DNA from 2 places in the Serratia sp. NA_13 genome. Region 2 is predicted to be linked to the other one. Evidence: predicted binding sites of a transcription regulator. Region 2 holds the regulator's gene; the other holds the start of a gene.
The links. Region 2 encodes PurR, which represses purine synthesis genes. Its sites were predicted from a motif close to CANGCAAACGTTTGCNTG; they were not measured.
Positions count from the first base shown of each region.

Region 1: a site for PurR is predicted at 4,884-4,901, ahead of cvpA (colicin V production protein). Genes of this name have one in related genera too.

Region 1 covers NZ_JBQZFV010000004.1:184,128-190,140, reverse strand. Annotated here, with positions in the region: gene ACUTSU_RS09385 (ABC transporter permease) at 1-106, opposite strand, end outside; gene hisQ (histidine ABC transporter permease HisQ) at 103-789, opposite strand; gene hisJ (histidine ABC transporter substrate-binding protein HisJ) at 875-1,657, opposite strand; gene ACUTSU_RS09370 (UbiX family flavin prenyltransferase) at 1,959-2,531, opposite strand; gene purF (amidophosphoribosyltransferase) at 2,662-4,179, opposite strand; gene cvpA (colicin V production protein) at 4,201-4,701, opposite strand; gene dedD (cell division protein DedD) at 5,059-5,793, opposite strand; gene folC (bifunctional tetrahydrofolate synthase/dihydrofolate synthase) at 5,794-6,013, opposite strand, start outside.
Region 2 covers NZ_JBQZFV010000001.1:223,844-229,856, forward strand. Annotated here, with positions in the region: gene cfa (cyclopropane fatty acyl phospholipid synthase) at 1-43, opposite strand, end outside; gene punC (purine nucleoside transporter PunC) at 384-1,592, opposite strand; gene punR (DNA-binding transcriptional activator PunR) at 1,716-2,660, shown strand; gene purR (HTH-type transcriptional repressor PurR) at 2,657-3,682, opposite strand; gene cydH (cytochrome bd-I oxidase subunit CydH) at 4,006-4,095, shown strand; gene sodB (superoxide dismutase [Fe]) at 4,149-4,727, opposite strand; gene ACUTSU_RS01070 (C40 family peptidase) at 4,920-5,741, opposite strand.

The DNA.
Region 1 (6,013 bases), on a different contig from region 2:
TCACCACCGAGGAAATCAGCAACCACAGAGTGACGGCGACCCCGGTAAAACGATAGCCGTCGCTCCACAGCAGCGATTGCCAGTACTGTTGTAAAATTTCGATCATAGCTCGGCCCTCCGGACGCCCAGGGAATAACGCCGTTCAAGCCACAGCAGCACACCATTGGAAACGGTAGTAAAAATCAGATAAACCACACCGGCCACGATCGCAAAGAAGAACGGCTGATAGGTGCCCTTACCGGCCAATTGAGTGGCTTTCACCACGTCATTGAGGCCCAGAATAGACACCAGCGCCGTGGCCTTCAGGATCACCTGCCAGTTGTTGCCAATGCCCGGCAGGGCAAAGCGCATCATCGCTGGGAACAAAATGCGGCGGAAAATCTGTGAACCGGTGAAGCCGTAGGCCGTTGCCGCTTCGATCTGCCCTTTCGACACGGCCATATAGGCACCGCGAAAGGTTTCCGTGAAATAGGCACCATAAATAAACCCGAGGGTGATAATCCCCGCGCTGAGCGGATCAATATCGATTTGCGCGAAACCAAGCAGTTCGGTGAGGTTGTTGAGCGCAATTTGCAAGCCGTAGAAAATCAGCAGCATCAGCACCAGATCGGGCACGCCACGGATCAGCGTGGTATAAGCGCCAAACACGGTAGAAAGCAGACGGTTTTGGGAAAGCTTGCCGCCGGCACCGATCAAACCGATGACCAGCGCCAGCAGTACGGAACTGAGGGCAAGCTCCAGCGTCACCAGAGCCCCCTCTAATATCAATTGGGAATAGCCTTGCAGCATTTACTTCACCCTGTCGTCATTGGATCCCGAACCATCGGGGCCGGTGGGCTAGCCCCGTAGTCACAACATGGAACGGTATGCGGTATTAACCGCCGTAGACGTCAAAGTCGAAGTATTTCTTCGCGTACTTGTCGTAAGTGCCGTCTTTGCGCATTTCAGCAAAGGCTTTATCCAGCGCCGCCTTCAGCTCGGTATCGGTTTTGCGCAAGCCCATGCCGGTCCCCACGCCGAAGAATTTGTCATCCTTCACCGATTCACCGGCAAAAGCATAATCCTTGCCTGGAGGCTGTTTCAGGAAGCCATCGCTGCCTGCCACTTCGTCCTGGAAGGCGGCATCGATACGGCCGGATGCCAGATCGGCGTACACCAGATCCTGGTTCTGATAAGGAACCACGGTGATGCCCTTAGGCTGCCACATGGCGTTGGCATAGGCCTCCTGGGTGGTGCCCTGCAGCACGCCGACGCTCTTGCCTTTCAGCGCATCTACGGTAGGTAGCAGCTTGGAACCTTTCGGCGCGATCAGACGGGCGTTGGCAGCATACAGCTTGTCAGTGAAGGCAATTTCCTGCTGGCGTTTTTCGGTGATCGACAAAGAAGAGATGATGGCGTCAATTTTCTTCGCTTTCAGGGACGGGATCAGCGCGTCAAAATCGCTTTCCACAAAGGTACATTTGGTATTTATGCGTTCGCACAGCTCTTTGGCCAGATCGATATCAAAACCGACCAACTCGCCCTTGGCATTTTTGGATTCAAAGGGTGCATAGGTCGGATCGGTGCCGATCTTCAGCGTTGATGGTACTGCGGCAAATGCGCTGCTTGCCGCGCTTAAAGCCAAGACTAAAGGAAGAACCAAAACCTGCTTTTTCATAATTCACCCTCAAATTGATTTTTTGATGCCACTGCGGGCATTACTTTTCCACCAAATCAATTTGCAGTAATCGTGCCACATTTGTTGCTGTAGGCGGAGGGAACGGCTCCGGCCTTCACAAAACTGTTTCCTGGGACGATAACCGCAAAATTAAATCGGCCAGTGTTGGCCGCGCCACGGGCAATGGATAAATACCAGCGCCTTGAAACAGTGAGCGTGATGAAGTGAGATCATTATGGTGCATGCGCCGCCCTAATTCAGTGCGGTGTTGCACAAATGTGCTAAATTGGGGAGAAATTTGTTAATTGGCACCTTGCCAGCGGGTAAATAAATCTTGCGGTAATTCAATGTCAAACTGATCGACCACCCGGTTTACCGTTTGATCGATGATGTCTTCTACGCTGGCAGGACGATGATAAAACGCCGGTACTGGCGGCATAATCACCGCGCCCATTTCCGCCGCCTGAGTCATCAGACGCAAATGGCCAAGATGTAACGGGGTTTCGCGTACGCACAGCACCAGCCGGCGGCGTTCTTTTAACACCACGTCGGCGGCACGCGTCAGCAGACCGTCGCTGTAGCTATTGGCAATGCCAGATAAGGTTTTGATTGAACAAGGCAAAATCACCATGCCGGCCGTTTTGAACGAGCCGGAAGAAATACTGGCGCCAATATCGCGCGAGTCATGCACCACATCAGCCAGCGCCTGCACTTCACGCAGGCTGAGATCGGTTTCCAGCGACAGCGTCTGCCGCGCCGCATTACTCATCACCAAATGGGTTTCCACCTCTGCGACGTCACGCAATACCTGCAACAGGCGCACGCCATAGATTGCGCCACTGGCGCCGGAAATACCGATGATGAGTCGTTTCATAAACTGGCCCCTGCCGAGGAAAAAATAGGATCAGGCAGACTTTGCCGCAATGGGGCTACATAAGCAAGTCAGGGAGGGATAATGCACCGCAGCAAACGCCGCGGTGCACTGTTTTGGTCAAGGGGGAAACTTAACCTTCGTTGTGCATTTCCAGATTTTCCGCTTCGGTCTGACCACGTATTTCTTTGGCGTCGTCATTGCGCAGCGATTCCAGATACTCGAGGTAGCTCTGGTCGACGTCTTTGGTGACGTAGATACCGTTGAATACCGAGCATTCGAACTGGGTAATGTCCGGGTTCTCTTCGCGTACCGCTTCAATCAGATCGTCCAGGTCCTGGAAGATCAGGCCGTCGGCACCGATGATCTGGCGAATTTCATCCACTTCACGGCCGTGGGCAATCAGTTCGTTGGCACTCGGCATGTCGATGCCGTAAACGTTAGGGAAGCGGATTTCCGGCGCTGCGGAAGCCAGATAAACTCGTTTCGCCCCGGCGTCACGCGCCATCTCCACGATCTGTTCCGAAGTGGTGCCGCGTACGATGGAATCATCCACCAACAGCACATTCTTGTCGCGGAATTCGGCACGGTTGGCGTTCAGCTTACGGCGCACCGACTTACGGCGCGCCTGCTGGCCCGGCATAATAAAGGTACGGCCGACATAGCGGTTTTTCACAAAACCCTGACGATATGGCTTATCCAGGATACGCGCGATTTCCAAGGCGATATCACAGGACGTTTCCGGGATTGGGATCACCACGTCGATGTCCAAATCTTCCCATTCGCGGGCAATCTTCTCACCCAACTTCTGCCCCATACGCACGCGTGCGCTGTAGACCGAAATCTTGTCCATAAAGGAGTCCGGACGAGCGAAATAGACGTATTCGAACAGACACGGGTTGGTTTTCGGGTTCTCTGCACACTGGCGAGTGAACAGTTGACCCTTCTCAGTGATATACACCGCTTCGCCCGGTGCCACATCACGCAAGAACTCGAAGCCCAGCGTATCGAGTGCGACACTCTCGGAAGCCACCATATATTCATTGCGGCCATCTTCAAGCTGACGCTTGCCGATCACCAGCGGGCGGATACCGTTAGGGTCACGGAATGCCAGCAGACCATGGCCGATGATCATCGCCACGCAGGCGTAAGCACCACGTAGTTGCTGATGCATGGCGGCAACGGCGGTGAAAATGTTGTCGGATTCCAGCGGATAATGTTGGAAACGGTCCAGCTCACTGGCCAGTACGTTCAGCAGGATCTCGGAATCGGAGGTGGTGTTGATATGGCGGCGGCCGCTTTCAAACAGCTTTTGGCGCAGCTCATGGGCGTTGGTCAGGTTGCCGTTGTGGGCCAGCGTCAGGCCGAACGGCGAGTTTACATAGAAGGGTTGAGCCTCTGAGGCACTGGAGCTGCCAGCCGTTGGGTAGCGCACATGGCCAATACCCATGTTGCCCTGCAAGCGCTGCATATGGCGTGCCTCAAACACATCCTTCACCAGACCGTTTGCCTTACGCAGACGGAACCCATTGTGGGCATCTATGGTGACGATGCCTGCGGCATCCTGGCCACGGTGCTGAAGCACCATCAACGCATCATAAATCGACTGGTTTACCGGCATAAAACCGGCGATACCGACAATACCGCACATGTTGTCTTTTCCTCATCAGCGCTACCGCCCCGGTAAATGGGTCGGCAAGAAACTCGACGTGCTCTGCAGGTAGTCAAAGAACCACCTGATGATGTAACTGAACTGGGGGATCAGCTGCGACTGTTTCCAGTCGGTACTTTGTGAGAAACCGGTAAAGGTATCCAGGAAAAACAGTATCGCCGAAACGATCAACACGCCGCGCAGTGCGCCAAAACAGACGCCCAGCACCCGGTCAGTGCCCGATAACCCGGTTTTCTCTACCAGTGAGCTAATCACATAGTTAACAATAGCGCCTACGATCAGGGTCGCGATAAACAAGATGGCAATCGCGATGCCGTTTCGCACCAGTTCATCTTCAAAACGAGTGAAGTAGACTGCAAGGTAAGAGTAGAAATGGCTGGCAACAAAAAACGCACATCCCCATGTCACAAGTGACAATGCTTCGCGAACAAACCCTCGGATCAGGCTCACCAGAGCCGAAAACCCAATCACCGCTATAATGACGTAATCAATCCAGACCATGAACTATTCCAATGATGAATCGCCCCTGCCTACCCTTCATCCTTCAAGCCGCATCGGCGTTGGCTGCCTTTACTCACACCCGTCACTTGGTGAACCAAGCTCCTGGCGATTCGTTCAGTTGCCGCCTTGATGCAACTTGAATTCTCTTGGGTATATCCAATTCGCGGCGAATTCTAACAGAAAACGTAAACGTTTGCGTAGGGGTTTTCCTGCCCCGCTACAAATAAAAAACGGCGATAACAAAATTCCCAATCGCCGCGCCTACATAGGCCATTTCAACTACGAAAGGCACATTATTTTTAATGATTATATCGGCATGTACCGATTATGAGGCACAGCATACTGCGCCCTATAATCTTAACGTACGCCGTACGGCTTCACCTGACCGCTCAAACCACTGATCGAATTCAACGCGGACAGCGAAGACTGCAGCTTCTGTTTTGAGGCATCCGGGCCGACGTAGATCCGGGTGATCTGGCCCTGTACCGGCGTTGATGGCACGGTAAAGGCACGGTAGCCGGACAGCCTGAGCGATGCCACCACCTCGTTCACCTTGGCGGCGTTTTTCAGCGCACCAAGCTGCACCACATAAGCCTGCCCTGCCGGCGCTTTCTCTTCCGCCGGTTTCTGCACGGGTGCAGGCTCAGGCTTGGGTACTGGCGTTGGCTCAGGCCTCACCACCGGTTTCGGTTGCGGTACCTGTTTTGGCTTCGCTTCCACCGGTTTGGTTTCTACCGGTTTAGGCTTCACCTGCGGCTGCGGCGTCGGTTGTGGACGGGTTTCGACCGGCGGCGTAACCAATGTCGGCTGCTGCGTCGGTTGGCGAGCTGCCTGCTGCGTTGCTGCCTCATTGGCCGCCTGCTGCTCAACCAGTGCCCCCGCCCCTTCCGGCGGCTGCGCCGGTAGCGGTTGGCTTACCGGTGGCACCACGTCGTTTTCTTCCACATCACCGGCCTTCGGCACCAATGGGATGGCGGCGAACTCGTCCTCATAATGTTTCTTTTTACCGTCCAGCAGTCCTGGCAGGATAATCACCCCCAGCGCGACCAAAATCACGGTACCGACCAATCGGTTTTGAAATTTACTTGCCACTCACACTCCCCGCTCGTCTAACGCCGCCATAACCTGTGCAACGGTGTGGAACGATCCACAGACGATCACAATATCCTGAATATCTGCGTCCTGCATAGCCTGACGCCAGGCAGTTTCGACATCGGCAAACTGCCGCGGTTCCGTCAAATATTGCGCCAAAAGTTCGCCGCTGGCCCCGCGCGGCCCGTCCAGCGGCGCGCAATACCACTCATCGACCTGC
Region 2 (6,013 bases):
GGTTGTCCTGGATGCTCACATCTTCTATACACGATGAACTCATAGCTTCTCCATCACTTTCTTCTGACTTATGACCCGCCAAAAAATAGCTTAGACAAATTCTGCGGGTGCATACGTTTATCTACGGCAAAAAGTTCCGTGGTGCCTGATATCCGACTATGAACAGAGGAAAATTTTAAGAAGGTTCCTGCGCAAGAAACGCTGGAAAGACAATCCTTAAAAAAGTGTGACGCCATTCGCGTACACAACAGCAATTTGTGATAAAGAAATTATAAAGGTGTTATTTTAAAAGGTCGTTTTGAGTATAGGCTTGCCGAGACGCTTACTCAACTGTAAATCGCACTCGGCAAAAATATTGTTTAAGTGATTATTAATACATACAATTATGACGCTGAGTTAGCATGTTCCTGCCGCGTCGCCTGCTGTTCCTCCATCACTTTTCCCCGTTGCAGCATATAGCCCAATGCGGCTAATACTACCATAGAAACCATCACCGTCACCGTTGCCAACAACGGCTGGCTGATAAAGGCCGATACCAGCATGCTGGCGACAAAACACAGGCCCAACTGCAGGGTATTTTGCAGCGCTGCGGCTTTGCCTGTGCCTGCCGGGAACGGGGTTAACGCATTTGCCACTACGATTGGGTAGGTGGCACCGTTGGCCAGCGCCATCACGCAGAACGGGAGCAGCAGCGTGGTAAGCGTGGGTTCGGTCAGCGTGGCAACCAGATATAACGTCACCATACTGATGCCATAAGCTACCAGCAGCCACGGCAGTAAGGTGTTGCCATTAATGCGATTTAACGCGGTGCGGCAGCCATAACCCCCTAACAGGAAGGCCAGGGTCTGTGGCACATAACTCAGGCCGATATCATTTGGGCTGTACCCCATATCGCCAAGAATAAAGGGTGAACCGGTCAGCCAGGCGAAGAAGCCGGCGGAGCAGGCGGCAAAGATGATAACGCTGCCGCTGAATACCGGAGATTTCAGTAGTTGCCAGAAGGTCAGGGCGTTTTTATTTTCTGCGGAAGGCAAAGATTTGGCGTTTTCTTTCAACAGCAGAGTCGGTAGCAAGAGAATGACGGTAATGCCCAGCAGCACGGCGAAAATGGCACGCCAGCCCATGTGGTTCAGTAGCCAGGCACCGACCAGTGGCGCCAGAGCCGGTGAGAGGGCTACCAGCGGCATAATGGTGGCGAATACGCGGTTTGCCTTGCCTTCACGGTAGCGGTCGATCACCAGTGCCTGCCAAGTGACGGCGGCGGAACAGACGCCAATCGCCTGGATAAACCGCAGTGACCACAGTTGAACGGCATTTTGTACCCACAGCATGCCCAGGCATCCCAGCGCAAATAGCGCCAGGCCAATCAGCAATACCGGTTTACGGCCAAGACGGTCGGAAAGCGGACCCCATAGCAGTTGAGCAAAGGCAAAGCCGGCCAGGAAGATACTGAGGCTGGCACTGATCGCCCCGGCGGAAATTTGCAGATCTTGCTGCATTACACCAAAGGCGGGCAGGTACATGTCGGTGGCCAGGTAACCCAGCATACTCAGGCCGGCAAGGTATAACATAAAACCAAAGGAATTTCTCATGGTATTTCTCGTTAATATTTTAATGTCGCAGGTTTTTAGCGCCGGCAAGTGTATCCGGCTGGATCTCTGCTTGTGAAACGGTAATATTTGCGAAGTGCTGTTAAAAAAATTGAAGGCAAGATTGTGTGGTCTGAATATTCTCTCGATGTGGTAGATGCGGTCGCCCGCACAGGTAGTTTCAGCGCAGCGGCGCAGGAACTGCACCGAGTGCCCTCGGCGGTCAGTTATACCGTGCGGCAATTGGAACAATGGCTGGCAGTTCCGCTGTTTGAACGGCGGCATCGTGACGTGGAACTGACCCCGGCCGGCGTGGTATTTGTGCAGGAAGCGCGCAGTGTCATCAAAAAAATGCTCGACACTCGCCGCCAGTGCCAGCAGGTGGCTAACGGTTGGCGTGGTCAACTAAAAATTGCGGTAGACATCATTGTTAAACCCCAGCGTTGTCGCCAACTGGTGCTGGATTTTTATCGCCATTTTCCCGACGTAGAACTTTTGGTTCAACTGGAAGTGTTTAACGGCGTCTGGGATGCGCTGGTGGACGGACGTGCTGATATGGCGATTGGGGCGACGCGTGCGGTGCCGGTCGGCGGCGGCTTTGCCTTTCGCGATATGGGCGACATGCGCTGGCTGTGTGTGGTCAGTCCGCAACATCCGCTGGCGGCGTTGGACGGCCTGTTGAATGATGATCAACTGCGGCCTTTCCCGTCCCTGTGTCTGGAAGATACCTCGCGTAATCTGCCCAAGCGGGTCACCTGGACACTGGATAACCAACGGCGGCTGGTGGTGCCGGACTGGGCCTCGGCGCTGGACTGTCTGTGTGCCGGCCTATGCGTTGGCATGATGCCGGCGCATCAGGCCTTGCCATTGGTGCAGCGTGGGGAACTGGTAGCGTTGCAGCTGCAGCAGCCGTTTCCGGCCAGCCCCTGTTGCCTGACCTGGCAGCAGAATAGGCCATCACCGGCGATGGCCTGGCTGTTGGATTACCTGGGGGACAGTGAAACGCTGAATCAGGAATGGCTAAGCGAAGTGGTGCCGGAAGCCACAGCGGCTTCCGGCGATAGCAATTAGCGGCGGTAATCGATGAATGGGCCGTCAGCGACCGAACGGCGCTCAATCAGCTTTGGATGCACTTCAATCACCTGCGACTCTTCGCGCTTGCTGATTATACGGTCCAGCAACATGGTGAACGCCATCTCACCCAAACGCTCTTTGGGTTGATGAATGGTGGTCAGCGCCGGGGTGAAATAGCGGGCGTTACGCACGTTATCGTAGCCAATTACCGAAATGTCTTGTGGCACCCGCAGCCCAAGTTCGTCGGCGGCGCAGATCGCGCCCATCGCCATGATGTCGCCGCCGCAGAATACCGCGGTCGGCCGATGCTTCTGCGACAAGATCTGGTGCATGGCCTTGTAACCGGATTCCGGCTCAAAGTCGCCCTGAACAATCCACTCGTCGCGTACTTCGATATTGGCTTCTTCCATGGCTTTTAAAAAACCCTGATGGCGGCCGCCACCGGTATTGCGCGACAGTTGGCCTGGAATGGCACCGATATCGCGGTGACCGCGTTCAATCAGATAACGCCCGGCCAGATAGCCGCCTTCGAAGGCGTTATCAATAATGCTATCGGTAAAATCACCGCGGGCTGCGCCCCAGTCCATGACGACCATTGGAATATTGCGATAGTCTTCCAGCATACCCAGCAGTTGGTCTGGATATTCCGAACACATTACCAGCAGGCCATCGACACGTTTTTGTGCCAGCATCGCCAGATAGGCCCGCTGTTTGTCCAGATTGTTGTGCGAGTTGCACAAAATCAGCGTATAGCCTTTGCTGTAGCAGCTGTTTTCTACCGCCTCGATTACTTCGGCAAAGTAGGGGGCTTCGCTGGAGGTGGCCAGCAGGCCAATCGATTTGGTGTGATTGACCTTCAGGCTGCGCGCTACGGCGCTGGGTGAGTAATGCAGCTCTTTAATCGCAGCGCCAACGGCCGCTTTAGTCTCTTCGGCGACGAAACGAGTCTTATTGATGACGTGCGAAACGGTGGTGGTGGAAACGCCAGCGCGTTTGGCCACATCTTTAATCGTTGCCATGTAAAGAATGACTCCTGAACTCACATGTTGCAGTATGTAAGTATGATGTTAATCGTTTGCCTGCGTAGATCCTTCTCCAAAGAAGCGAAAACTGAGTTTTTAGTGTGTTGAAGTCGTCAGCGCTTGGTCAGGAGGGGCATTTTGCCGGTACACAGTTGTGAACTGCGAATTTTGTCCCATATTGAGCCAAAGTGGAAGAGGTAATCGGTATAATAAACCGGGAAATGATAACAAGATTTTATTGTTTAACTGTGTGAAAATGGTTTGACGCATTAATTGTGTGCCTTTTACCCTTGGGCAACCCAATCTGAAAAGGAGTTGTAATGGATACCGATCTGAAAATGTCACTGTTCACCACCGTTTGTGCGCTGGCCGTGATTATTGCTTTCAGCTTCACCGCTGCTTTGAACTGATCCCCTCAAGTAAAACAGGCGCAGCTCGCTGCGCCTGATTGTTTTTCCCCGCGTTACGCCAGGTTCTTTTCCACAAATGCCCAGTTAACCAGTGACCAGAAATTTTCCAGGTAGGCAGGTCGCGCGTTGCGGTAATCGATGTAGTAAGCGTGTTCCCAAACGTCGACGGTCAGCAGTGGTTTATCATCACCGGTCAGCGGTGTCGCCGCGTTCGAGGTGTTAACAATAGCCAGCGAACTCTCTGGCGTTTTCACCAGCCAGGTCCAGCCTGCGCCAAAGTTTTTCACTGCGGCGTCGCTGAATTGCTGCTTAAAGGCGGCGAAAGAACCAAATGCCTGATTTATTGCCTCAGCCAGTTTACCTTCAGGCTCACCGCCGCCCTGTGGCGACAGACAGTGCCAATAGAAAGTGTGGTTCCATATCTGGGCTGCATTGTTGAAGATGCCGCCGTCAGAGGCCTTAACGATTTCTTCCAGGGACAACCCTTCAAACTTACTGCCTTTCAGCAGATTGTTCAGGTTCACCACGTAGGCGTTGTGATGCTTGCCATAATGGTATTCCAGGGTTTCTGCGGAAATGTGCGGTTCGAGGGCGTTTTTTTCATAAGGTAATGCAGGAAGTTCAAACGACATTGCTTTCTCCTTGTACAGTGCCAGTCCACCGACGTAACAATGGGCGATAGATTGACCTGTTTTTATTGTGGGTATTTAGATTAGCAATTTTCGCGATGAAATACAGGGGAACGGGTAAGGGATTGAATACAACAATGAGGTTTGCGGGAACTATTAGGGGAGAGCGGCTGACAGCGCCAGCCGCAAAAGAGATTATCGAATGGTTTTTGGCGTGACAACCCGGCGTGCGCCGATGTAGTGGTTTTGCCAGTAGTCGTTGTCGAGTTGGCTGATGCGGATTTCTTCACCGGTACGCGGTGACTGAATGAATTTACCGTTGCCCAGATAAACCCCAACATGGTCAGCCACACCGCGGTTGTTAATGCGGAAGAACACCAGGTCGCCACTTTCCAGTTCACTCTTCTTGATTGGCGCTGCGTCACGCAGGTGATACATCTCGTTGGCAGTACGCGGCATTTTAATTTTAACGATGTCTTTATAGGCGTAATAAATCAGGCCGCTGCAATCAAAGCCGGTTCTTGGCGAGGTGCCCCCCCAGCGATAAGGTTTACCCATTTGATCCATCAGCTTGGCCATCGCGGTTTGCTTGGCATGCTGGTAGCGTTTTTTGTGTGCCGGGCTGAGCTTCAGCGGCTTTTCGTCACCCACCAATTTGGCGGTTGCCATGCCGGTTTTGCGATGGCGGCCATAGCCTTTTTTATAACCCTTCTTCGGCGGAGTCACTTTAATTTTGGCTATTTTATGAGTTTTGTTTTTCGATTTTGTGCTAACGATCTTTTTAGCGGCTTTTTCTGTTTTGGCTTTGGAGACCTTGGCGGTTTTCTGCGGAGTAGTGACTTTCACTTTTTTGCTGCTGGCTTTAACCGCTTTCTTTTTCTTGCGGTCATCCGGCCGGGCTTCGTTTACGTGGCTCTTGCGCTGCTCAGCGGCAACACGCGACTGTGGCGCTGCGTGCGCCAGATTAAAGAATAGCTGTGTAAACAACAGCACAAAAAGCGTAAGAATTAAACGCATGTCGACGTTACCAACCTTGGCCCCGGAACAGATATCGAATGAGTGACAGTATTCCCGAATTTCGCCATATAAAACAGCGAAGAACCCATAAATGATAATCCATATTGTGAGAAAACGTTAATAGCATTTTTTTTGCCGAAAAATCAAACCGTTGATGTATAAAAAACCAACAACGACCACCAGGGAACTTATTAAGTGGCGTTTTTTGACAGGAAATATATTAGTGAAATGGCCGGATTAAAAATGTTATTCTGCGCATATGTTTTGACCGG